Regions from separate parts of the Photobacterium sp. GB-72 genome, predicted to be linked through region 2. Evidence: predicted binding sites of a transcription regulator. Region 2 holds the regulator's gene; each other region holds the start of a gene.
What was found. Region 2 encodes PurR, which represses purine synthesis genes. Its sites were predicted from a motif close to TNANGNAAACGTTTNCNTNA; they were not measured.
Positions count from the first base shown of each region.

Region 1: the regulator PurR is predicted to act here: its motif matches at 4,665-4,684, upstream of C9J40_RS05155 (NupC/NupG family nucleoside CNT transporter).
Region 3: the regulator PurR is predicted to act here: its motif matches at 5,753-5,772, upstream of C9J40_RS19870 (NCS2 family permease).

Region 1 is NZ_PYNV01000002.1:423,465-431,983, forward strand. It holds gene pstB (phosphate ABC transporter ATP-binding protein PstB) at 1-500, opposite strand, end outside; gene pstA (phosphate ABC transporter permease PstA) at 517-1,404, opposite strand; gene pstC (phosphate ABC transporter permease subunit PstC) at 1,410-2,321, opposite strand; gene C9J40_RS05145 (phosphate ABC transporter substrate-binding protein) at 2,408-3,229, opposite strand; gene C9J40_RS05150 (LysR family transcriptional regulator) at 3,680-4,594, shown strand; gene C9J40_RS05155 (NupC/NupG family nucleoside CNT transporter) at 4,905-6,170, shown strand; gene C9J40_RS05160 (hypothetical protein) at 6,272-6,547, shown strand; gene C9J40_RS05165 (Ig-like domain-containing protein) at 6,630-8,519, opposite strand, start outside.
Region 2 is NZ_PYNV01000009.1:77,697-86,215, forward strand. It holds gene C9J40_RS11710 (carboxymuconolactone decarboxylase family protein) at 1-7, opposite strand, end outside; gene C9J40_RS11715 (TfoX/Sxy family DNA transformation protein) at 467-1,057, opposite strand; cyclic di-GMP riboswitch class I at 1,192-1,282, opposite strand; gene purR (HTH-type transcriptional repressor PurR) at 1,481-2,485, opposite strand; gene C9J40_RS11725 (heme ABC transporter ATP-binding protein) at 2,891-3,730, opposite strand; gene C9J40_RS11730 (iron ABC transporter permease) at 3,727-4,764, opposite strand; gene C9J40_RS11735 (hemin ABC transporter substrate-binding protein) at 4,813-5,682, opposite strand; gene C9J40_RS11740 (biopolymer transporter ExbD) at 5,675-6,100, opposite strand; gene C9J40_RS11745 (MotA/TolQ/ExbB proton channel family protein) at 6,097-6,798, opposite strand; gene C9J40_RS11750 (energy transducer TonB) at 6,802-7,617, opposite strand; gene hutX (heme utilization cystosolic carrier protein HutX) at 7,999-8,514, shown strand.
Region 3 is NZ_PYNV01000024.1:31,963-40,481, reverse strand. It holds gene C9J40_RS19900 (LysR family transcriptional regulator) at 1-275, shown strand, start outside; gene C9J40_RS19895 (SMR family transporter) at 465-830, shown strand; gene C9J40_RS19890 (SMR family transporter) at 848-1,177, shown strand; gene C9J40_RS19885 (DMT family transporter) at 1,454-2,347, shown strand; gene C9J40_RS19880 (amino acid permease) at 2,441-3,763, opposite strand; gene C9J40_RS19875 (serine dehydratase subunit alpha family protein) at 4,057-5,352, opposite strand; gene C9J40_RS19870 (NCS2 family permease) at 5,834-7,201, shown strand; gene C9J40_RS19865 (linear amide C-N hydrolase) at 7,347-8,432, shown strand.

The sequences.
Region 1 (8,519 bases), on a different contig from region 2:
ATAACTTCAGGTTTCATTGCGATTGTACGTGCAATACATAAACGTTGCTGCTGACCACCTGATAGGCCAAATGCGTGTGATTTCAAACGATCTTTTACTTCGTCCCATAATGCGGCACCACGAAGAGATTGTTCGACAATCTCATCAAGGGTCTTTTTATCTTTAACCCCTTGTGCACGTAGACCATAAGCAACGTTTTCGTAAATGCTCATTGGGAATGGATTTGGTTTTTGGAATACCATGCCGACTTTAATACGTAGCTGAGCGACATCAATATTGCCATAAACATCTTCACTATCCATGGTCAATGATCCTTTGATGTTTACGCCTTCAATAAGATCATTCATGCGGTTAAGGCAACGAAGTAGGGTAGATTTACCACAACCTGATGGACCAATAAGAGCCGTTACCTGACGATTAGGAATCGGTAAGTTAATTTGTTTTAGCGCTTGGTTCTGACCGTAGTAAAGATCTAGGTTTTCAATATTAAATTTATTCATTTTATCTTCCTCAAAATTAGTAAGTCGCAGTGTTGAAACGGCTCGCAATTAGTTTGGTAATTAAGTTAATGATAAGAACAATCACAATAAGAACAGTGGCAGTACCGTATGCCTGATTCCATTCATGAACGGTGTAAAGTTCTTGGGTTAACTTATAAAGGTGCACGGTAAGCGTTCGACCAGAGTCAAAAACACTTTCAGGTATACGTGCAACCATACCTGCGGTCATAAATACCGGTGCGGATTCGCCAATAACACGACCGACACTGAGGATGATAGCTGTTACAATTCCTGGCATTGCACTAGGAAGAATAAGTCGCCAGATGGTGTAAATTTTAGATGCGCCTAAACCATAAGAACCTTCACGGTAGGTTTGAGGAACAGCCATTAGTGCTTCTTCTGTGGTTCGAATAATAACAGGCAGAATCAAAATACTGAGTGTTAATGCACCCGATAAAATTGAATAGCCAAAACCCATAACAACCACGAAGAATGTCATACCGAATAAACCATAAATAATTGATGGAATACCAGCGAGTGATTCTGTACAGAATCGAATAACTTTAACTAAACGACTGCCTACTTTTGCGTATTCAGTTAAGTAGATAGCCGTCATAATACCTAACGGTGCTGCAACTGAGATAGAAGCAATAACCATATAGATAGTTGAGACGATCATTGGCCAAATTCCTGACTCTTGACCAATAGTGGTATAGCCAGAAGTAATAAAGGACCAATTAACATGGGCTAGACCATTACTTAAAATGTACCAAATCACCCAAAGTAAAAAACCAACCGTGATACCTGCTGATAACCAAATTAAAAATAAAGCGATCTGATCTTTACGTTTTTGTGCTTGCGGGTTGGCTTTGGCCAATACCGATGTATTTGCTGTTAATGACATAACTTTTACCTCGCACGCTCACGGTTTAAAAACAAAAGCGCGCCGTTTAGCATCATGATGAAAACCAGAAGGACAATACCTGTAGCGTACAATGCACTGGCGTGAATACCGGTTGCGTAAGACATTTCGATAGCAATATTTGCCGTTAGTGTACGTGCCGACTCTAATAGACCATCAGGCATAGCAGGGGAGTTACCCATCACCATAATAATTGCCATCGTTTCACCTAGAGCACGAGCAACACCTAAGATGACGCCAGTCATGATGCCTGAGCGAGCTGCCGGAACCAGTAGTTTGAAAATGGTGAACATCGATGATGCTCCCAATGCTAAAGACCCTTCTTTATACGCACGAGGTACAGCGCGAATAGAGGTTTCAGATACCGTAATAACTGTTGGTAAGATCATGACGGCAAGCACGATGATACCCGCCAGAATAGTGTTACCAGCAGGGACATTAAACACTTCTTGGATAAGCGGCACGATAATAACTAAGCCAAAGAAACCATAAACGACAGAAGGAATACCAGCTAATAGTTCGATCATTGGACGAATTAAATCGGCTAGACGTTTTGGGGCTACTTCTGCAATAAAAATAGCAGTTAAAACACCAATGGGTACACCTAACACAACAGCACCAGCCGTTGAAACCAGTGATGCAACGATCATTGGTGCAATGCCGTATAGCGCTGGTGGTAACCAATCAGTACCAAGGACGATACCAGCTACACCAGCTTGCGCAAAGGCAGCATAACCTTCGCGGAAAATAAAGTAGCCAATGGTAATAAGAGATAAAATGCCGATAGCGGCACTTAGCATAAATAGATTTTTAAAGACTATTTCTCGCCAATCAATTCGTTTTTTTGATTTTAGCGAAGAAGTGCTCTTTGCTGTTTTTTCAATATTCGCGATGGTCATTACTTACTCCAGAACCAGTACAAAAGTGACCGGTTACTGACAAACAAAAAACGCTCAGCCCTAATGAGCTGAGCGTAAAATACTAATTAATGTGTAGAAATGAAGCCTTTGTTTTCAACAATTTTCTGTGCGTCTGCTGATTTCATCCAAGATAGGAATTTTAGCGCTTCAGCAGATGGACGGCCTTCTTTGAACACAACAAGGAATGGACGCTGTACTGTGTAGTCACCAGACTTAATTGCAGCAACAGAAGGTTTGTGACCGTCGATCGCTAGCGGTTTAACAGTATTATCTACTGAACCTAAAGAGATATAACCAATAGCAAATGGGTTGTTTGCAACGGTTGTTTTCAGCTGACCATTACCACTAGCAACTTGTGCTTTCTGTGAAATAGCTGAAACTTTAACGCCATTGATTTTTTTCTTTAGTTTCATGATGTCTTCAAAAGCACCACGAGTACCTGATGCTGTATCACGTGTAGCAACAACGATTGGCTTATCTTCACCGCCAACTTGTTTCCAGTTAGTTACTTCACCTTTATAGATTTTTGCAACTTGCTCTTTTGTTAGGTCAGAAACCGGGTTGTTGTTATTAACAACAACAGCGATACCGTCACGAGCAATAACCACTTCTTGTACTTCAGGCGATTCTTCTGATGCTTTAAGTGCACGAGAAGACATACCAAAATCGGCTGAGCCATCGTGTGCAGTACGAATGCCAGCTGATGAACCTGGGCCTTGAACCTCTACTGTTACATCGTTTCCTTTCGCGTAAGTCTCACCAAAAACTTCCATAAGCGGTGTTACTGAGCTTGAACCTACAACAGAGATAGTTTCACCTGCAATTGCTGCAGTGCTAGCTACCATTGTTCCTGCTAAAGCGATTGCACCGATAATCTTTGTTTTCATTTTCCTAGTCCTTCGTGGTTGCTTATTACTGTAGATATAAATGAACGTGACAAAGATTAGGAAAGTTGTGTGACACTTATGTTTCAGAACTTTGAACACTCTATGAATGTTGTCACAAATACTTAATAGGGATTAATTGAGGCGTTAATTGAATGTTATTAAAGCGATAAGTGTGCTTTATCGCTATTTGGTATCTTGTTTTTATGGGGTAATTTATATAGTTACAGCTGCTTGTGAGCGATTTTTCACCTATTTATATGCTCAAAGATTGAATGTTACGATGCGTAGAACTTAATCGTTGTTAGATGAAAGCTTATTTACGATATGAATATGAGCCTCTATATCAGACAGTTGTTTGACACTTTATCTATAGTAAAATGAACGGTTGTAATGGATAGTTAAATTGTAATGACTTCCTAACCAGACTTTTTATGTTAATAAAGGCTATCGATGTTAAAAAAAGCGCAGCAAATGGTGGTGTTTAATGCTCTAACCAAGCAGAAGAGTTTTACAAAGGCTGCTCAATTACTGGAAATTTCGCGTACTCAAGTGAGTAAACTGGTTCAACAATTAGAAGAACGTCTAGGTGTACAACTCGTACAGCGAACAACACGGTCTTTTGCGTTAACAGAATCAGGGCGAATTTTTGCGAAACATTGCGAAGTTGTTGTCGATGAAATTAATGAAGCTGAGAGTGAGCTGTTGATTTTTGGTGATAGCCAGCAAGGATCATTACGGGTGGGTATTGCCCAGTCATTTGCTTCAAATCATGTGGCGCCTTTCATCAATGAATTTCATGAACAAAACCCATTAGTTAATCTTGAACTCAGCTTATTTGATCATCGTGTTGATTTGATCTCAGAGCAATTAGACTTATGGATAGGTTTTATGGATTCTCCTCCTGAAGGTTTTGTTGCTCGTCACTTAACAAATTGTGACTTTGTTCTAGTCGCTAGCCCTGATTATTTAGCAAAATATGGTGTGCCTTATCATCCTGATGATTTACAACATCACAATTGTATTACGTATTTTAGTCGTGAGCGTAAAGACAATATTTGGAATTTCAGCTTAGGTAATGAAGAACAACAGGTGAAGGTAACGGGCAATTATCGAGTGGATTCTGCTGATGCAATACGCGATGCAACCATTTCTGGTAATGGAGTAGGGTACTTAGCGACGTATTTATTAAAAGATGAAATCCGCCAAGGTAAATTAATTCGGTTAATGCCTGATTGGCAGTTAACACAACATATGCCATTGTATGCAGTTTATCCTCGCCATAAGTATTTACCCTCGAAGGTGAATCTTTTTATTGAGTTTATTCGTGAACATATCGCGTTAGGGAATATCTCATGTCAGGTATAGTGAGCCATTAAACTTTTCATGTTGGTAAGTCTTTATTTTCATCAATCATATGATGTAAAAAACAGCAGCGTGACGCAAACGGTTAGCTAAACGCTGTTTTAAATGTTTCTAATTGTAAATTATGGGAACAATACTATCCCATATAAGAACCAATCAAACGCTTTTCGTTTGCTTAGCTTGAAAAGTAGCCGTTTCCTGTGTTTTTTGTTTCTCGATTGTTAATTGTAATAACAATTTGATCCTTGTCACGTTTTTATTTCTCAATAGAATCCCCCCGCAATCGTTTACTACTACACATTGGAGATTGACCATGCATTATTTGGTCGGCATCTTAGGCATTATTGTTATTTTTGCCGTTGGTTTTTCATTTTCAGAAAATCGTCGTGCAATTAATTGGCGTAGCGTGTTGGGTGCATTTTGTATTCAAGTTATTTTTGCGGGCTTCATTTTATACATTCCTATTGGTCGTGTAGTTTTAAACAGCATATCTGGTGCCGTATCCGGTATTCTTGAATATGGCCATGAAGGTACGGAATTTCTGTTCGGTCAATTAGCACAATTTAAATTAGGTTTCATTTTCGCTGTTAACGTTTTGCCTTCAATTGTGTTTTTCTCTGCGCTAATTTCTGTACTGTATTACTTAGGCGTTATGAAATGGGTGATCAGTACGATTGGTGGCATATTACAAAAGCTACTGGGTACAACACGTACAGAGTCAATGTCTGCAACGGCTAATATTTTTGTCGGTTCAGTGGAAGCGCCTTTAGTTGTTCGACCATTTTTGGCTCGAATGACACGTTCAGAATTATTCGCAGTAATGGTTGGCGGTTTAGCATCTGTTGCTGGTGGTACCATGGTGGGATATGCGGGATTAGGTGTTCAGCTTAAGTACCTTATCGCAGCAAGCTTTATGTCTGCTCCTGCAGGTTTGATGATGGCAAAGTTGCTTGTTCCTCAGACTGAAGGTGTTCACACCATGGAAGAAGAAGACGATGGTGAAGAAGACGAACCAGTTAATATGGTTGATGCCGCTTCTCGTGGTGCGTTAAGTGGTTTACAAATAGCTATGGCAGTCGGCGCAAGTTTACTGGCGGTTATCAGTTTAATCGCGCTTGTGAATGGCGGCTTAGGTCATATTGGTAACTGGTTAGCCTCTTTGGGTCAGTGGTTAGGTTTTAACTGGGATGGTTTACATCATTTAAGCCTTGATATGATCTTTGGCTATCTATTTGCGCCTGTTGCATGGTTAATTGGTGTGCCATGGTCAGAAGCAACAACCGCTGCAAGTTTGATCGGTACTAAAATTGCCGTTAATGAATTTATTGCATTCGCTGATTTAATGAAGCCAGAAACTGTCGCTAAATTAAGTGAGCACTCCCAAGCGATTGTGACCTTTGCATTGTGTGGTTTTGCTAACTTAACCTCTATTGCAATGTTAATGGGCGGTTTAGGTGGTATTGTCCCACAACGTCGTCCTGAGATTGCACGTTTAGGTATGAAAGCTATTTTTGCTGCAACACTTGCTAATTTAATGAGTGCGACATTGGCAGGTTTATTTATTCCTCTTTCACTGTAGTATAGAAAGCAGAATAAAATACAAAAACAGAGAGCCTCGGCTCTCTGTTTTTGTATATGTGTTTCAAGTCGCGATTAAATAACAAAAAGGAAACGAATATCATGAAATCTGATGTGGATAAGCTTGTAGCAAAACATGCTGAACTCATTCATAGCGATGGATTGAAAGTTCGCTCACATACTCAGCGAGAAGACGGTGAGTGGATCCTGCATACGTTGATGATTGAAGGTTACGACGTCCCATTTAAATTTAAACGAAAGAAAAAATATCAAAGTTTAAATGGCTGTAAGGTGAATATGACCTATTACCCTGAAGTGATAATGGTGGCAGGGTTTGAAGTTGAAACGATGAAAGTGGTTCGAATTAAGCGCTATTAATGATTTTCCTTATTTCAAAGAAAAACGCCAAGATGCATAAATAGCAACCTTGGCGTTTTTTTATCACGTATATGGATACGGGTTAACGTTGACTATTCATTTGTTGAAGCTTATCTCCGATAGGACCTGAGAAATTAAAGCCATCATGAACATCCCAGTTAATTGACCACGTCATTACACCGCCAAAGTTAGGATACAGTTTAGTCGGTACGACCGAGCCACAGCTACTGCCTTTGGTGACACAATCTAGTGCATCAATAATATTTTGTGTTGGTGCTTGTCCAGAGTTCGCAGAACTTGGTCCTGACGGCAAGCCAATCGCAACTTGATCATCGCGAAGTGGTGCAAATTGACTGCCATCTGCCAGTTCAAACCCTTCTACTAACATTTTGACTGATGCCACCATCATATCAACCGATCCTTCAGGGGCGACTCCTGACGTATATGGATTTGCTAAACCACCGTTGTTATATAGTTGTACATGCAGCAGATTTAGCATGTCACGTAACTCATTTATCATCGGGATGTAAGCGCCCCAAATTCCTGAGTAAGCAATCATGCCGCCTTGAACATAAGGGTGTTCTGGTGCCATGGTTAAATACATATCACCACCAATGTTGGCTTCGATTTGTTTTAACGCAACGGGTAAACGGGCTTGGATCTCTGTGCCATGGAGTAAGTTTGACCCACTTTCTAAGTCAATATCGAGTCCGTCAAATCCCCACTCATTAATAATATCAGTCAAGCTTGAAACAAAGTTTGCTTGGTCGGCATCGTTATTTAAAGTGATAGTACCCTCAGCACCACCCAGTGAAAGAACGATGATTTTACCTTGTGCGCGTAATTCACGAACATCATCTTTAAATTGTTGTGGATCAAGCGGCTCACAACTACTGCGAATGTCACCGTTGTATAAATTAAAGTGAACAGTACCGTCGCTGTTGCGATCATTATCAGCAAATGCGATATCGATAATATCCCAAGCGGGTGAAATATCACGAAGACGTATTGGACAGCCAGAGCCATTAACGAAGTTATGCCAATAGCCAATTAAGTTATGTTGAGTCTCAATCGGTTCTTGAACTTTTACACTGGCTGCGGTTGATAGTGCGGTTTCACCGTTACCATTCGTAGCGAGGGCTGTGACAGTGTAATTACCTGCAGATTGCGCCGTCCAAGAACTGCTATAAGGTGCAGTTTTATCGGTTGCAACAACATTGCCGTTAATAATGAAATCAACTTGTCGAACATCACTGGCTAGTGCTGTCGCTGTTGCTGAAAGGGTGAGTGCTTTACCTAGTGTGACAACAGAGCCACTACTTGGAGATGTTAAGCTAGTAACAAGAGCCTGATCGCTTACAGTAACCGTAGCGCTAGCTTCATTCGTGTTCGCTTCATTATCAGTGGCAACGGCTTTAATCGTGGTATTACCTAAATCTGATGCTAACCACTGTGTGCTATAAGGAGCTGTGAGAACGGTGTCAATAAGTTGTTCGTTAGCATAGAAACTGACTTGTTCGATAGTACCATCGGCATCAGTAGCATCAGCATCAATCATCAGAGTCGTTCCTGCTAATACCGTTTGTTGATCACTAAGAGAGGTGATCTTAACGTCAGGAGCAATGGCGCAAATTCCTAAATCTGTCCATGCATCTGTCCAATACTGTCCCTCACCAGGCTTATAAGCCCAATCAGATGATGATGAACACCAACCTGCGATGTCACAACGGTATTTATGATTATTACTTTCTACCAAATCACCTGCTAGATAATCAGTACCAGATTTAAAGGTTGGAATATCACCACAACCACCACCAACAATAACGTCATCAACAGTAAGAGTTATCGCACTTGATGTGGTTGTACTATTTTCATTGTCTGTTGCTTTGGCTGTAATTTGATGATTACCAGCCGTTGATGTCCATTGTGCAGTGAATGGGGCTGAAGAACTTGTTGCGATTAGTTGGTTATC
Region 2 (8,519 bases):
TGCGCATGTGATTCCTTAAAAAACACCCTAAAAGTAGGGTTTTATACGATCTTACTCAGTAGCAGTTGTAAACATGTAGACCTTAACAACAGACATTGTATTTCATTTAATGATAAATATTTCTTTTTCTTCAATTGGTTGGTGAAAAAATCAGCAGGAGATAAGACAGTTTAAAGCGCCGCGTTATTTATTAGTGAGAAGATGGGTTATTGGTCGTATTAGCAAATAATTAGGCATGGAATATAAATAAAGATAATTATCATTTATATAAATCAAGGAGTGCAAAACGGAGGGAATTAATTTAATGGCAAAAGTTTGTTATTATGCAATTAAACCAAATAAATATTGAATTTTATAAAGGAAGATAAGGATAATACGGAAATTATTTTTGAAAGGTATACTTAGAAATAAAAGAATGGGGGCTCTTTTATTCCTAAGTATTTTATATTTAAGACAACTTATATTTTTAAGATAAGGCAGATAATAGTTCATTTCGACGTTGCTCAGGAATAACTGACCAATGTTGACCGCTAATTGCGCCTTCCAATGCCCAAAGCAATTCAATACTCAATGGACTTGTTTGTGATTCTTGAAGTGCTTTATATGCGCCAAGAGAGCCCACTGCTAGAAGTTGTTCAATAGTGTTTATGCCTGCTTTTTTAAGCATTCTTTCATTTGATAATCGTAGATTAGGTAAATCTTTAATTCGGTCAGGTACGCAACTCTCCTTTTCTTGCTTGTCTTTTTCTGCTGCATCCAGTGAATACCTACCTTGAGCTACAATCTTTGTGGGTTCATCCCACCATTGGTCGGGTATTGCATAGTGCTTGGTTACAACAGGGAAGCCACGTTTTTTATAAACATAGGGTTCCAAGCCAGCTTGTTTGAATTCCTTTTCAGTTTCAGCATTTGCACGTAAGTGAAGTTTATCGTTCACAACTAATGCAAACATTGTATCACCAGAAAAAATGCCAAAACCGCCAAACATCGACCGTGATTTTATTGAACCAAAATGGTCAAATAATTTTAATGAATCTTTTAATATTGGTTTATCCATGCTTCTACTCGGTGAAAAAATATGAGTGTCACCTAAACATTAAGAGCGAGGAAATAGATTAATTAATCTACACATTGATACTGTCAATATATTGTTAAGTTTGTGTCATAATATTGTCGGTTCAATAATAATCCTTCGGTAACCCCGCTACCTTGAATTATTAACATAATTTTTAGGCCGGTGGTTTTGCGTCTTAATCTTTCAATTAATTTGCCAGTTCGTGACTATATAAAGTTATATTAAATAATACTTTTAATATTAAATCTAAGCTCTCAAAAATGTGATATTGGTTCAGGTATTTGTTCTTAGCTTATTTTAATAAGCTTTATAATTATAAATACTCATGATTGTTTTTTATAAGTAAAAAAAAAGCCAACAAGGTTAACTTATCGGCTTTTCCTTAACATAGAAAGATAAATTTTATTAGTTGAGATCTTTAACCGATTTTCTCTCAACAAGTTTAGGCGTCATTTCAAAGGTTTGACGCTCATGATTCTTGTCTTTCACACGCTCTAGCAAGATTTCGATGGCCTTTTTACCTAAACGACGTTTAGGCTGGTGGATAGTTGTTAGCGGTGGCGCAAAGTAGGGCGCAAGGTCAATGTTATCGTAGCCAATGATTGAGATATCATCAGGAACACGCAGACCTGCCTGTTCAAAGGTACTGATCAGAGCCATAGCCATAATGTCGTTAAAGCAGAAGATAGCAGTAGGGCGATCTTCCATTGCGATAAACTTATGAGCAGCTTCAACGGCTGACTCACACTCAAAGTCACCGTCAAGTAGCCAATTATCATTAACAGTGAGATCTGCTTCTTTCATCGCTTTACGGAAGCCCTTTAGGCGCTCTTGACAAGTAGACTTATCAACTTGTCCAGATAAACAGCCAATTTTCTTATGACCATTTTCAATAAGGTGCTTAGTCGCAATATAACCGCCGTTTTCAGCGTTATCTAGAATATTATCAGTATGTGGGCTTTCTGGGCCCCAGTCCATGATAACCATAGGAAGATCATTTTTACGCTCAAGTAAATCGAGCAGCATTTGATCCAGATCGCTGCACATAACCAATAGGCCATCAACACGCTTTTCAGAAAGCATACGTAAGTAATCACGTTGTTTTTCTAAGTTACCTTCGGTGTTACATAAGATCAGTGTGTAGCCTGCACCATAACAATATTCTTCAACACCATGCACAACTTCGGCAAAAAATGGGTTAGTCGATTTAGTGACTAACATGCCGATAGTACGTGTTGTATTACATTTTAAGCTTCGCGCTACTGCACTTGGGGCGTAGTTAAGTTCATCTACTGCAGCCAAAACTTTTTGTTGCGTTGCTTCTGCAACAAAGCGTGTTTTATTAATCACGTGCGACACTGTAGTAGTTGATACACCTGCCATACGTGCAACGTCTTTAATGGTTGCCATATTTATTCTTCTTATCATGGTCAGATTAGGATCTGACAAAGGTTTTTGATACCAAATTGATTAATTACGTAGTCTATGGCTTACGAGTTCACTCGCAGAGATGAAGATCCTTTAGTTATTAGCTACTTAATTATTCAATTTGATACCGAATTATAGGGTGTTGCAATTATCATGGATCATAAACAACTAAAGCCGCAGTAAAATGCGGCATTAGAAGATAGAAACTATTTTTACACTAATTACACATGTAATCGCTTGCGATCACATTTTACTGTGTGTTTTGCGTTGTGCAATCTTTCTATTCAACTTGATTGAATTAATTGATCATTAACCGTAAAAACTCGATGTTTGTCATGCTAATAGCTTCAATTTATTGTGTATATCTAGTCATTAATAGATAAAACGTTAAAAAACAGAATGATTGGCTGATAAAAGATAAGGAAAATCACCACTTGGATGAGTATGAACACTGACAGGCCAACCATATAAGGTATCTATTACTTCAGGAGTAAGAACTTGTGTTGGCGTGCCGTCGGCTTTTATTTCTCCTTCGTTAAGGAAAATCATCCGATCAGTGTATTGGGCTGCAAGGTTTAAATCGTGCAATACCACAATTACAGCGGCGCCTTGTATAGCCATATTTTGGGCAATTTGTAAGGTGTGGTGCTGGTGGGCGAGATCGAGTGCTGAGGTGGGTTCATCTAACATCAAGATACATTTATCACCGGCTTTACTGAGTTGTGTTAAAACCCGGGCAAGGTGTACACGCTGTTTTTCACCCCCCGATAAGGTGGGGTAGAGACGTTTAGCTAAATTGTTAATATCAACGTATTGCATGCTTGATGCTGTTGCATCTTTCAGTTCAGGCGAAGTGAGCTGCAATGGAATTGCGCCTAGCTCGACAACTTCTTTCGCGGTAAAGGCAAACGATAATGCGCTATGTTGTGGAAGGACACCTAAGTGACATGCCAATTCTTCCCGAGCCCAATTATTAAGCGGTTGATCAAAGAAAGAAACCGTGCCTGATTTTGGCGTAATCTCCCCACATAATACTTTTAACAGGGTACTTTTACCTGCACCGTTTGGCCCAAGTAATGCGGTGACTTCTCCTGCGTGAATATCAATATCAAGATGATTTAGCAGGACTTTATCACCGAATTGTAATGATAAGTCGCGAGCCTGAATAACACAGACTTTGTCGCTACTTGCTGTAAAATCGACCTTTGCTGAATGATTTAACGTCATGACATCTGACTCTTTTGATTAACTAATAAATAGATAAAGAAAGGCGCGCCTAACATGGCGGTGATGATCCCAACCGGCAGCTCTTGAGGCGAGAATGCGCTTCGAGCAATCATATCGGCAACCAAGAGGATTAAGCCGCCAAGTAAAGCCGAAATTGGCAATAAGGTTTTATGATTTGGACCTGTTAGCATTCTACCCACATGAGGAATAACCAAGCCAATAAAGCCAATCGGGCCACAAACGGCAACAGTCATACCCACTCCCGCAGCACATGTAATAATTAAATTACGTTTTAGTTTTTGCGTGTTAACCCCCATATGTCGAGCTTCAGCTTCGCCTAATAACAACGCGTTTAAATTACTGGTATGACGATAAAAATAGGTAAAGAGTAACCCGAATGTGCAATAGGCGAGAATAATGCCTGTCCATGTTGCACCAGCCAGTGAACCCATTGACCACAATGATAAATCACGTAAGGCTTGATCGTCGGCAACATAATTGAGTAACCCAAGCCCTGCGCCTGAAATTGCGGTTATCGCGACACCAGCGAGTAGCATGATCATCACCGATGTGCCGTTTTTATCTGTGCCTAAGCGATAAACTAAAACGGTGCTGATTGCGCCGCCAATAAAGGCAAAAATAGGCACAATAGCGAAGTTTAAAAGCTGAGGGAATGATGCGGTGAGAGGGGCAAATAAGACAATGGCCAATGCAGCACCTAAGCCTGCACCGCCCGTGATTCCGATGATCCCAGGATCTGCAAGCGGGTTGCGAAACAGTCCCTGTAGTACAGCGCCACATACAGCTAAAATTGCACCGATAGCAAAACAGAGAAGCGTACGTGGTAAACGAATTTGATGGATCACTAGGCTGACATGTTTAGCAAGTTCATGATCACCGGGTAATAGTGCTAACAAACTTTGTTTATAACTGATCGCCATAGGACCTATAACAATAGAAGAAAGCCCTGTAAAAATAAGTAAGGCGATACTTATTATATAAATATGATGGGCTGAGAAGCGTTTTGCATACATGTAACAACAACCTTACGCACGAATAAATAGGGATGATAGAGGCGTAATTTAAGGATAAATAGCCTGATTAAGCTTTAAAGCTTCATTAACACTCTCGAGTCCTAAACCACCAATGAGCGCAGTACTTTTTATTGTGAGTAATGCATTATTTGTTGCAGCCGGTGTTGCGGCAATTAATGGCATTTGGGCAATAAGATCTTGCATGTTTTTGATCTTGCTAGCTGTACGTGTGCTCAACAAAATAATATCTGGTTGCATGGTAACAATTGCTTCACCAGATATAGGCTTGTAGTTACTGATTGATGTTGCAGCAGGGTTTTTAGCACCAGCAAGTGTAATGATGCTATCTGCAGTAGTATTACTTCCTGCAATGTTAATTGGGCGACCATCATGGATCATTAAGAACAAGACTTTTTTAGGAGTCTTAATATTGGCAGTTGCAGTATTAATTTTATCTAGCTGAACATTAAGCTTTTGTTTTAGCTTTTCAGCACGATCTTGATGATCAGTGAGTTTAGCAATTTGATCGATACGTATAAGTAGATCTTTAACGGTTTCCCCTGAGTTAACAATATCAACTTCAACACCTGATTGCTCAAGTAGGTTAAGTGTACTTTGTGGCCCCATTTCATTAGAACCAACAAGGTGAGTCGGGGATAAAGACATTAAGTTCTCAGCTGAAAGCTGGCGGTGATAACCCACTTTAGGGGTTGATTTATCCACTAATCCTTTACTTGTTAGATCAACGGCGACGACTTGATCAGTAGCATCTAAGGCGTTAATGATTTGAGTAACTGAAGCACCAGCACTGATGATTTTATTTTTCTCAGTTGCTGAGTCCGTACTTGCTTGCGCGTAGCTACTAAGTCCTAACACCAGCGTCAATAAAGAGGTTTTTAATAGAGAGAGTTTATGCATTGTTTGATTCTTCCATAAGTAGCTGAGTCGCTTTGATATTATTTTCTTGCAAGAAGGCGAGTAATTTGAGCATTTGTTCAACAGAGGCTGCTTTATCTGCACCAATCACAACAGGTTTCGTTGGGTTAGTTTTCACTTCTTGTAACAAGGCTGTTTTGAAGTCATCCCATTGATTGATTTTTTTACCTTGCAGTGCCCAATAAGGTGCTTCTGATACTAAATTAATAGCAATAGGATCGGCTTGGGTTGTCTGTAATGTTTTGGTTGCTGTTTGTGGTAAATCGACATCGAGGGCTTTAATTTTCACTGTGGCTGTTAACAGTAAAAACACCATGACAATAAAAATAATATCCAGTAATGGAGTCAGGTCTGGATTCATTTCCTCGGTTTGGAAAACGCTACTGTTGGCTTTGATCATGATGCAGTCCCATTAACGGCAGGGTTTTGTTCGCAGGTATCACAGGCTGATGTTTTCCCGTTTTCAGCGTCAACATTCATTCCTTCAAGCCAAAGATTACAACGGTTTAAACTGTGTTCTAGTTTAGCCGTAACATTATCAGCCCATAGCCCAAGTAGTTGTGCACCAGTAATGGCAGGAAGTGCGATGATCAAACCAGCAGCTGTTGTTCGCATAGCAAGACCAAGACCGTCAGCAAGATCGCTGGGAGTCACAGAGCCTGTTGAATGGGAAATACCGGTAAACATATCAATTAAGCCAAGCACTGTACCGAGTAAACCAAGTAACGGACTAATAACACCAATCAGACTTAATAAGCGTAAACCTGAACGTAATTCAGTGCGTTTTTGTATTAACCAAATAGCGGCAGCATCTTCACGTAATGGTTTAGTGAAATGGCGATGCGCAATTAACATCGCAATTCCTTTATAAAGCAAAGGGCGTTGCTGTTTTAGCTCCTCGGTTAAATTATCTAGTGCGTGTTCGTCGTGACGGTTTTGTTGAGCAAGGAGTGCTGTAACTTTTGTTTTGCCTACACCGGTACATAACAAAACTTGAATAAGACGCTCAGTTAAAATCATAACAGTGAGCACAGAACAAATAATAAGAGGCCACGCCATTAGGCCAAGTTGCTGGTTGAGGTTATCAATAAAAGGCATGATTTAATCCAATTTGAAACGAACGGGAATTTGAACACGGTGTGCAATAGCAATGCCGTCAACAATATGGGGTGAGAAGCGCCACTTTTTAATCGCTTTAAGTGCCGCATCATCAAGCACATTGGCACCAGATGATTTAACCAGTTTTTGTTTAACTTGATGACCATCTTTTGCAATCAGTACTTCAACTAAGACTGTGCCTTCAATACCACGACGTTTTGCTAATTGTGGATACTTCACAGCGGAAGGTTTCGTGGCAAACGTGGGTTTTGAGACCAATTGAGGTGAATGTGCTCCAACGGTTGTTTTTTTAGCTTTAGTTGTCTTATTTAATGCCAGTTGTGATGACACAGGCTGGCTAGAATTTGTTGGTTTAAGTTCAAATTTCTCAGTTTTTCGTTGGGCATTTGTTACGTTTTTAGTCGCTGTTTTTTTCTCAACTTTTTTCTGAATATTTTTCGTTACTACTGGCTTCTTTTCTATTTTTTTTGGGGCTTTCTTCGTGGGTTGAACCGGAGCTTTAACTGTTTTCTTTTTCTTTTCAGGTTGTGATTTTTTGACCAACTTTTTCATTGTTGTTTTTGGCGCTGGTGTGTTTTTAACAACCGGTTGAGGAGTCACGATTGCTGAAGGCTGAGCCGTAGCAGGTGCAACGATGGTTTCTGGTTTTATATTAGGTAGTGATACTAAGTTGACAGCCACGCTCGTCGACTTTTCAAGAGGGACTGTAATGATCTTCTTCTCTGGCATTGCTGACACAATAAGACTGTGGAAGAGAATAGAGGCACAGCCAGCAATGAGATAACGTTTTATATTCACAATGTACGCCTTATTGAACAGATGAAGGAATGTGAACTAAATGTTTAATTGCGGTTTTTTGCATGGTGTATTTCTTAATATAATTCCGTTTATTCAATAGATTAGAGTTGTTTTTCAGATGTAACACTAATGTTTATAACCAGTATAAACATCATTATCCATGAAATACGAATAATATCAATTATCATTTGCAATATTATTTGATCGTTAATATCATGAGCACAGTTAGCCGATGATGTAAGACTTAGACTTGCTCAATTGAGAACGTTTAAGTAACAAAGGCTAAAGTAAAAATGCATAGAATTTATGGACGCAATAAATAGTTTTTTTTCTATGGAAGCTGGTTGTATAGAAAAATATCTAAAGAGAAGGAAAACCAAGGTGTTTGAGCAATACACTCGTGAAGAATTGAAATTGAAAGTCGCTGATTTATTAACTGATAACCCAAAACTTCATGCTGTTTCAATCGCAGAGCAATTAGCCGTAACAGAAGGTGAGGTTGTCATGTCTTACCCTGATGAAATGGTGTGTTTATTGCCCGGCCACTTAGCGAAAACAATCGTAGAGTCGTTACCTGAATGGGGACCTGTTACTACGATTGTGCATTCAATGGGCTCTATCTTTGAAGTAAAAGCGGCGTTCCCAAAAGGCAAAGAAGCGCGTGGATATTATAATCTAATGGGTAAAGAGGGCGAGTTACATGGTCACTTACGTTTAGATCATGTTTCGGACGTTGCGCTCGTCAGTAAACCTTTTATGGGGAAGGAAAGTTACTTCATCGGTTTTTTTGCCGTAACAGGCGAGTGTGTATTTAAAGTCTATTTAGGTAGAGATAAACATCGTAACTTGTTCCCAGAGCAAATTGAGAAATTTAAGTTGTTAAAACAAATTAAATAAATCTA
Region 3 (8,519 bases), on a different contig from region 2:
TTGAATCTGAATATCAACGCATGGGTTATGAGCCAAAAGTGTTACTCAAAACCTTTAATTTACGGGTCGCTTGCCAAATGCTGTTGGAAACCAACGCAATCATGTTTGCCAGCGAAAGTACTGCCGATTTAATGTCGGAATTACATGCCTATCCGATGCCTGTGGTGAACCGTAATTTCAGCCATTTTGTGGTCTCAGGTGGTTATCTTCAAACCCATCGTAATTATCCGCTTTACCAACATTTACATCAGGTGATACAGGCCGCATTCGGTTAAATTTTCTGATCATTTCTGCGCTATTTACCCTTTTAGAGATATTCAAATTTGAATATCTCAATTACCTATTGCGCTTTTGTGCGCTGCGGTAGTCTTGCGAGTAGATGCATTAACTTTATGTATTTTCACTACGAGAATGCGTGAAATTTGATGCTATCTACCTAAAAAATTAGCACAGTGGAGTCAATCATGTGGTTAGCACGAATATTTTTATTATTAGCCATTGCCGCAGAAGTGGCTGGTACCAGTACCATGAGCCTTATTTCCAGTGAAGGTGGAAATTGGGGGTACTGGGTGATGTATAGCTTAATTTGTATTTCATATTTTTTCTTGTCGTTGGCAGCAAAAAAGATCGCTATTGGTGTTGCCTATGCGGTTTGGGAAGGGCTAGGTATTGCGCTTATTACAATGGTTTCGGTGTTTGTGCTTGATGCGCAATTAAATACGCAAGAGCTGATTGGTTTAGCGATGGCAACTGTCGGGATCGTATTAGTGACACTTGGTGAAAGTCACAGCGATAAACCAAGTCATTCGCCCACAAGCGTGTCGGCATAACAACAGGAGGCAATGAAATGAGTCAATTTTTTACACTATCATTTGGTTTTGTTGTCCTTGCTGCGTTTGTCGATATTTTAGCGAACATGGCATTAACCCGATCAAATGGCTTTAGTCATAAACGTTGGGGTATTACTGCGATCGTCTTAGTCATGTTGGCATTTACCCTGCTAGCGCAAGCGGTCAAAGAGATCGATTTAGCGGTGGCGTATGCGTCATGGGGAGCTATCGGTATTTTAGGTACCGCGATTGGTGGCTCGCTGCTGTTTAAGCAAAAACTTAAGCCTATCGGTTGGGTGGGGATTGCTGTGATGATCTCCGCTGTGATTGTTATGAAAACAGCGTAATTACGTATTTTAAAGCCCAATGTGATGTTGAATCCATTGGGCTTTTTGTTGCCTTTTTTCTGCGGTGAATATTGGGAGAAAAAATTAATAGCGAGGATTCAACATGTTCTGCTCTAAAGGCTGAAATAGTCTTGCTTTTTTGTTGATTAATATGTCTGACAAAAGATTTATTATGTCCGATTAGAGATATATGTATCTTAAAAGACGTGACAGAATAGCCTCGTTAATGATTCAGATATAGGTATCTGGACTAGAAAAATCTGAGAAAGGCAGACAATGTTCTATCTATTACCCTTAATTACCGTTGCAATATGGGCAGGGAACGCCATTGTCAACAAGATGGCATTCAGTGTCATCGATCCCGGTGCGATATCGTTTTATCGTTGGTTCTTCGCATTAGTCATGTTAACTCCTTTTGTTGCTAAATCTGTTTGGCGTGATCGTGCGGTGATTAAACCTTATCTAGCGAAATTAGCATTCCTTGGTTTGTTAGGTATGGTGCTAAACCAATCGTTAGGCTACTTCGCAGCAGCGACCACCACGGCAACGAATATTGCCCTGATCATTTCATTAGTGCCGTTGATCAGCATGTTCTTAAGTGTGCCTATTTTAGGTCAACGCTTATCACCGTTCGCATTGGTTGGCGCAGTGTTATCACTAAGTGGTTTAGTATTGATGCTAAGCCACGGTCATGTAGAAAACTTACTGTCGCAAGGTATCAAGCAAGGTGACTTCCTAATGCTGATCGCAGCGGTCGTTTATGCACTTTACTGTGTGCTATTAAAGCGTTGGAAAATGCCGTTCTCGACGTGGAAATCTGTGTACGTTCAGTGTTTATTTGCGGTCATTATGTTAACGCCATTGCTACTAAGTAGCGATCGTATGGCAATTACAGCATCTGCAGTCCCTTTGATTGTTTATGCTGCATTGCTTGCGTCAGTGATTGCACCTTGGTTATGGATGTTATCAATTGAACGTTTAGGTGCCGATCGTACCGCGATGTTCATGAACCTATTGCCAATTATGGCGGCAGGTATTGCGAGCGTGATGCTCAACGAGCAACTAGAGTCTTACCATTATATTGGTGGCATCATGGTATTAACGGGTGTTGCGCTGGCTCAGAAACGCATTAAAACGAAGAAAGCAAAAGTGGCAATGACACCTGCTTAAGCACGACATTGATATAAAACGCCGTTGTATTGAAGCTTATTTAAGCTGCGTACAACGGCGTTTTTTTTGTGTCAGATATTTAGCTGCTAGCTATTAAAGGAAAGCTAATAGCGGCGAGATGCAGAGCAAAATACCGGTGAGGATGATCAAGTAGGTTGCTGTGCCTTTATATTTGTTTAATGATGGTACTTTGTATACCAAGTAGGCTGGGATCAAGCAGCCAACAATGCCGAAGATTGGTGAACAAATAGAAGTGAACGATAAGATCGGTAGATTCAATGCCACTGCCGCCCATGCGATCAGAATAATAAATACCGTCGTTAGTTTATTTACTAACTCAGTATTGATGTCGTGGTGAGCATACTTACGTTCAAGCATGTTCATTGCCAGCCCTTTACACGCCTCTTTAAACGCCAAGAACACCCCAAAGAACGACGTCACGACCGCAAAGATGTTGATCACGATACCGACGATTGTTGCCCAACTGCCTGGGAAGTAATGTGCAATCATCGCAAGGGCAGAGATATTTTCTTGCATCGCATGTTGTGCTTCAGACTGGCTGATCGCAAAGGTGAACGAGATGGCAAAGAAAAAGACCACCACAAACAAAATACTAAAGGCTATTTTCATCGCACGTGATGCTTTATAACGTGCCACTTCAATCGATTTTTCATGTGAGCGGTACGAAATCACCATTGGGCTCAACGATTGAATAAATAAAATCGAGGTTAAGGTAAAAGGTAGGGTGATGATTGCATCTTTAAGCATCTTGTCCCCGTCGCCAACAGCGGTAATATTGCTAAAATTCCATTGTGGGATCAGCAGTACGCCCATCACCGCGACTAAGGTGATCACCGTTACTGCCATAACCCCTGAGATCTTAAACAGGAACTTTTCACTTTTTGAGCCGATATAGCTCAGTAAGCAGATTAATGCTAAGCCATAGAAAATATTATGGTTTAAATGAGATTCAGTAACGCCAAAAGTATATAGGTACGAGGCACTGTCATTAGTGATGGCGAGAGAGTAAACCAATACCCAAATCACCAGCATGATGAAATATAAAATGCCTAATGCGATGCCCCAGTTTTTACCTAAGTAGCCGCTGATCACGCCTGGATAATCGGTACATTTCTTTGATTCAGCAAGAGTATTGATAAAGAGTTTCTGAAACAAATACATGGCAGGGTAGCCAATGACAGAAGACAGTAAAAAGACCCATAATCCCATAACGCCAACTTGTACTGGGAGAAAAACAATCCCCGCGCCAATGGCCATGCCAATACTCATGACAATCCAACCGACATCAACACTGTCGAATTTTGTTGCAGCCTTCCATTGTTGAGGTGTCATGTTTGCCTGTTGGTATAGGGGGACACTGGTGTTTGAAAGGGCGGTATCTGTATTAGGTTTCATTATATATTCCAGCTTATTATCATTGTTATGCTGACAGCGAATAGCTGGATTATGGATCTAGTCGTATAGTTACTAAATAACTAAAAGTTATAATATATAAATTATAGAAGTATAAAAGATGCAATTAGGTGCTTTTAATGATTGTTTTACTTTTAGCGATGGCAGAAGAGGACAGAATGCTCTTTTAAAGAGGAAAAAAGAAAAGGCATTTAAGCGATTAAAAATAGGAAACCAGAGCAAAATAGCTCTGGTTTAGTCTTGTCGATTATTTATTAATCACATGCGTTAGAGCATTATTTGTTAATCATAATATCAAGGATCTGAATATCAGTATGGGTCATAGCGCCATTTGCTAATGCAGATAAATTACGAATAGTCGTATCGACATCATCAGCGACAATGCCTTCATTGCCCGTTACTCGAATACCATCTAATGCCATTAAGGCAGACTTAACAGCAGATCCGGCAGCAGAAGAGACTTTCATCGCACAGCTGGCTTTTGCGCCGTCACAAATAATACCGGTGATATCTCCGATCATACTGCAAATCGCTGCACTGATTTGCTCCACATTTCCGCCCAATAACCATGTAATACCAGATACCGCCCCCATTGACGCAGTTGTTGCGCCGCATAATGCAGACAGCTTGTTTTGATAGCTTTTAATATAAATTGCCATTAAATGAGAAAGTATTAAGGCGCGGATCAAATGCTCATTATCAGCATTTACAAAATCGGCAACGACCACGACAGGCATGGTGGCGGCAATACCTTGGTTACCAGAGCCTGAATTACTCATCGCCGGTTTCATAGCCCCTCCCATACGCGCATCAGAAGCGGCAGCCGTGCGGAGTAATACATCGGTGAGTAGACCGCCTGATAATAAACCGCGATCAATGTTACGTTGAAATGTCGCGCCAATTTCTAATCCATATTGGCCCTTTAGCCCTTCACAAGATAATGCGTTATTGAGCTCATAAGCTTGTTCGATAAATTGAATATCAGTAATAGGCGCATTGGTCGCGAAATCAAAAATATCTTGAACGCCAGCATCACTAAAAGGTGAGTTCGATATTTCAACGACCTTTTGCTCGTTAGGTGACGCTTCGAAAACTGTAACACCATCAAGTTCAATACTGATCACTTGAGTATGGCTATCTGCGATAGTCACTGTCGCACAATGAGCTTGGTTATAAATACTTACCTTGGCATAAAGAATATTAGTGACATCAGCGACGTTAACCGTGACTTTATTGGCATCTAATAATGCTTTAGCTTGTTTAACGTTATCTGGCGTAATGTCCTTTAATACTTCTAATTTCGCTTGGCTATTGCCAGCCAGTGCACCTACAGCTGATGCAATAGCTAAACCTGCCATTCCCGTACCGGGTACCATGACGCCGATGCCATTTTTCATCAAATTAGGAGAAACACGCACATCAATATGGGTGATATTGCGTTCATGAAGTGGAAGTTGTTCCATCGCAATAGCAGCAGCAAGCGCCACAGACACAGGCTCTGTGCAGCCTAAAGCAGGAACAACATCACGTTTGATCACGTTAATAAATGCAGGCCAAAGATGGGTTTTCATAACTACTACCTTAATGTTCCAACCGGAGGAAAATAAACCGACAACGAAGAGAGGAGGCTTTATTTTTTTAATATCCTCTTTAACTTCATGGGTATTTGAATCGCTGCAAATATACGCTCGATAACGAAGAAATAAATTTCCTATTTAAATGTAAATTAAAGATAAAATAGAAAAATATTCTATTATTTTATTTATTGTTGAATGTTATGTTGTGTTTATCACATTTTTAGAGGTTATGTTTTTATCTAAATGATAAGTCCATTTAGGTAGTGGAGATAAAATGCAGAGTATTTCAACTGGAAAATTGATTTAACACTAGCGAATTGAGGCTATTTATAGGTATGATCACGTCGTCATAGAATGAAGGTTGGTGCTAGCATCAGCCTTTTATTTTGAATAGAAACGGAAACGTTTGCGTTAATTTGGCAATACATTAGATTTGCTGAAAAATATCGCTTTTTTGATCAAATAGGAATTTACCATGTCTGCTGATAGCACACATCAACGCCCTTCTCATTTAGAACCTAAGAGTAAACTAGATAGCTATTTTGAAATTACAGCTCGCGGCAGTAATGTCAAACAGGAAATAATTGCGGGTTTAACCACATTTCTAGCCATGGTGTATTCCGTGATTGTGGTGCCTAGCATGTTGGGTGCTGCGGGTTTTAATCAAGGGGCGGTTTTTATCGCAACCTGTTTAGTGGCTGCATTTGGTTCATTACTTATGGGGTTATGGGCGCGTTTACCGATGGCCATTGGTTGTGCTATTTCACTTACCGCATTTACTGCATTTAGCTTAGTACTAGGGCAAGACGTGAGTGTGCCTGTTGCCTTAGGTGCCGTATTCTTAATGGGGGTTGTCTTTACATTAATAACGGTAACGGGTGTGCGTACTTGGATCATGAAAAATATGCCCAATGGTATTGCTCATGGTACTGGGATTGGTATTGGATTATTTTTACTTTTGATTGCAGCGAATGGCGTTGGGCTAGTGATCAAAAATCCAGCTGAAGGCTTACCCGTTGCTTTTGGTGATTTCACCGCGTTTCCAGTCTTCATGTCTATTTTAGGCTTGGCGGCTATTTTAGGATTAGAAAAGCGCCGTGTTCCTGGTGGCATTTTATTAGTGATTATTGCCATTTCTATCATTGGTCTTATCTTTGATCCGAAAGTGACGTACCACGGCTTCTTTGCAATGCCGACATTTGGTCATGATGGCGAATCCTTATTAGGTACAATGGACATTATGGGTGCCCTAAACCCAGTTATTTTGCCTACAGTATTAGCACTTGTGATGACGGCAATTTTTGATGCAACAGGTACGATTCGTGCAGTAGCAGGACAGGCGAATTTACTTAACCAACGTGGTCATATTATCAATGGTGGTAAGGCATTAACGTCTGATTCTGTTAGTAGCATTTTTGCAGGCCTGGTTGGTGGTTCTCCTGCTGCGGTATACATTGAATCTGCGGCAGGTACAGCTGCTGGTGGTAAAACAGGCTTAACAGCAACTACGGTAGGTGTACTGTTCATCTTCATGTTGTTTCTTGCACCATTAAGCTACTTAGTCCCTTCCTATGCGACAGCGCCTGCACTGATGTATGTTGGCCTATTAATGCTAAGTAATGTTAGCAAGTTAGATATGGAAGATTCTGTTGATGCATTATCTGGCTTACTGTGTGCTGTTTTCATTGTTCTAACGAGTAATATTGTTACTGGTATTATGCTTGGTTTTACTGCATTAGTTATCGGTCGATTAGTTTCTGGTGAAGTGAAAAAGCTCAATATAGGTACTGTCGTTATTGCGATTGCCTTAGTTGTTTTCTATGCTGGCGGCTGGGCTATCTAGCGACTAGTTCTATAGTAAAGTATTTTTTAAGCCCACTAAAAGTGGGCTTTTTTATACATATCAACATATAACACGTTGTTTTTATTTTCCATAATGGACTATTATCAAGGATTAATTATATGCGTTCACATTCACAGGCATATTTATGAAAAAAACGATATTAACATTGCTGTTGGCGTCATGTTTTAGCTCCGCTGCGAGTGCTTGTACTGGAATTACACTTGGCACAACAGGCAATGATCATATTCAAGCTCGTACCATCGAGTGGGGTCATAGCGATTTAAATAGTAAGTTAATTGTTTCTCCTCGTAATTATAGCTATACCTCGATAATGCCAGATCAAAAGCAAGGGTTAACTTGGAAAAGTAAATATGGCTTTGCTGGGATCTCTGTTAGTGATGATCGTTTTATTGCTGAAGGTATTAACGAAAAAGGCTTAACGGCGGGTTTATTCTATTTCCGTGGTTATGGCTCACTTGCGAAATATGATCCTAACAATACCGCAAATAACATCACGGATATGGATTTCGTACGTTGGATGTTAAGTCAATATTCAACGGTTGCAGAAGTTGAAGCTGCGTTAAGTAAGATCAAGATTGTCACTGTTTACTTTGATGCTGAAGGTAACCCATCACCAACGGCGCACTGGCGTGTGTCGGATAAGCAAGGTAACAGCATCGTGATTGAGATAATGGATCACGGTAAGATAAATATTTATAAGAACACGGCTAAAGTGCTAACTAACTCGCCAGATTACAAGTGGCAGGTAACGAATTTAAATAACTATATTAACCTTCACCCGGGTATCAGTGCGCCACAAAAGATCAATGGGGTAGAAGCCCAATCGTTTGGTGTCGGCTCTAACTTTGTGGGCTTACCTGGTGATATTTCTCCACCGTCACGTTTTGTTCGCGCTGCATTCTATGTAAATAGCGCACCTGTATTGAAGACATCGCAAGAAGCAGTATCACAAGCTTTCCATATTTTAAATAACTTCGATATTCCAATTGGCAGTGAGTTTAACGATAAGTCACATATCCCTGATTTACCAAGTGCGACTCAGTGGACATCTGTTATTGATCAAGGCAATGGTGAACTGTTCTATAAAACGATGCATGACAGTACTATTCGTCGTGTAGAGTTATCTAAATTAGATTTCAATGCGAAGACAGAGCACAAGCAACCACTTGATAATGGTAAGTTTACTACTCAAGATGTAGTGATTAAATAACCACAAACACCTAGTCGCTATTATGAGGGCAACAGCATGTTGCCCTTTTTATTGTCTTTTTTTGTGTCAAAAATGAATCTAGAAACG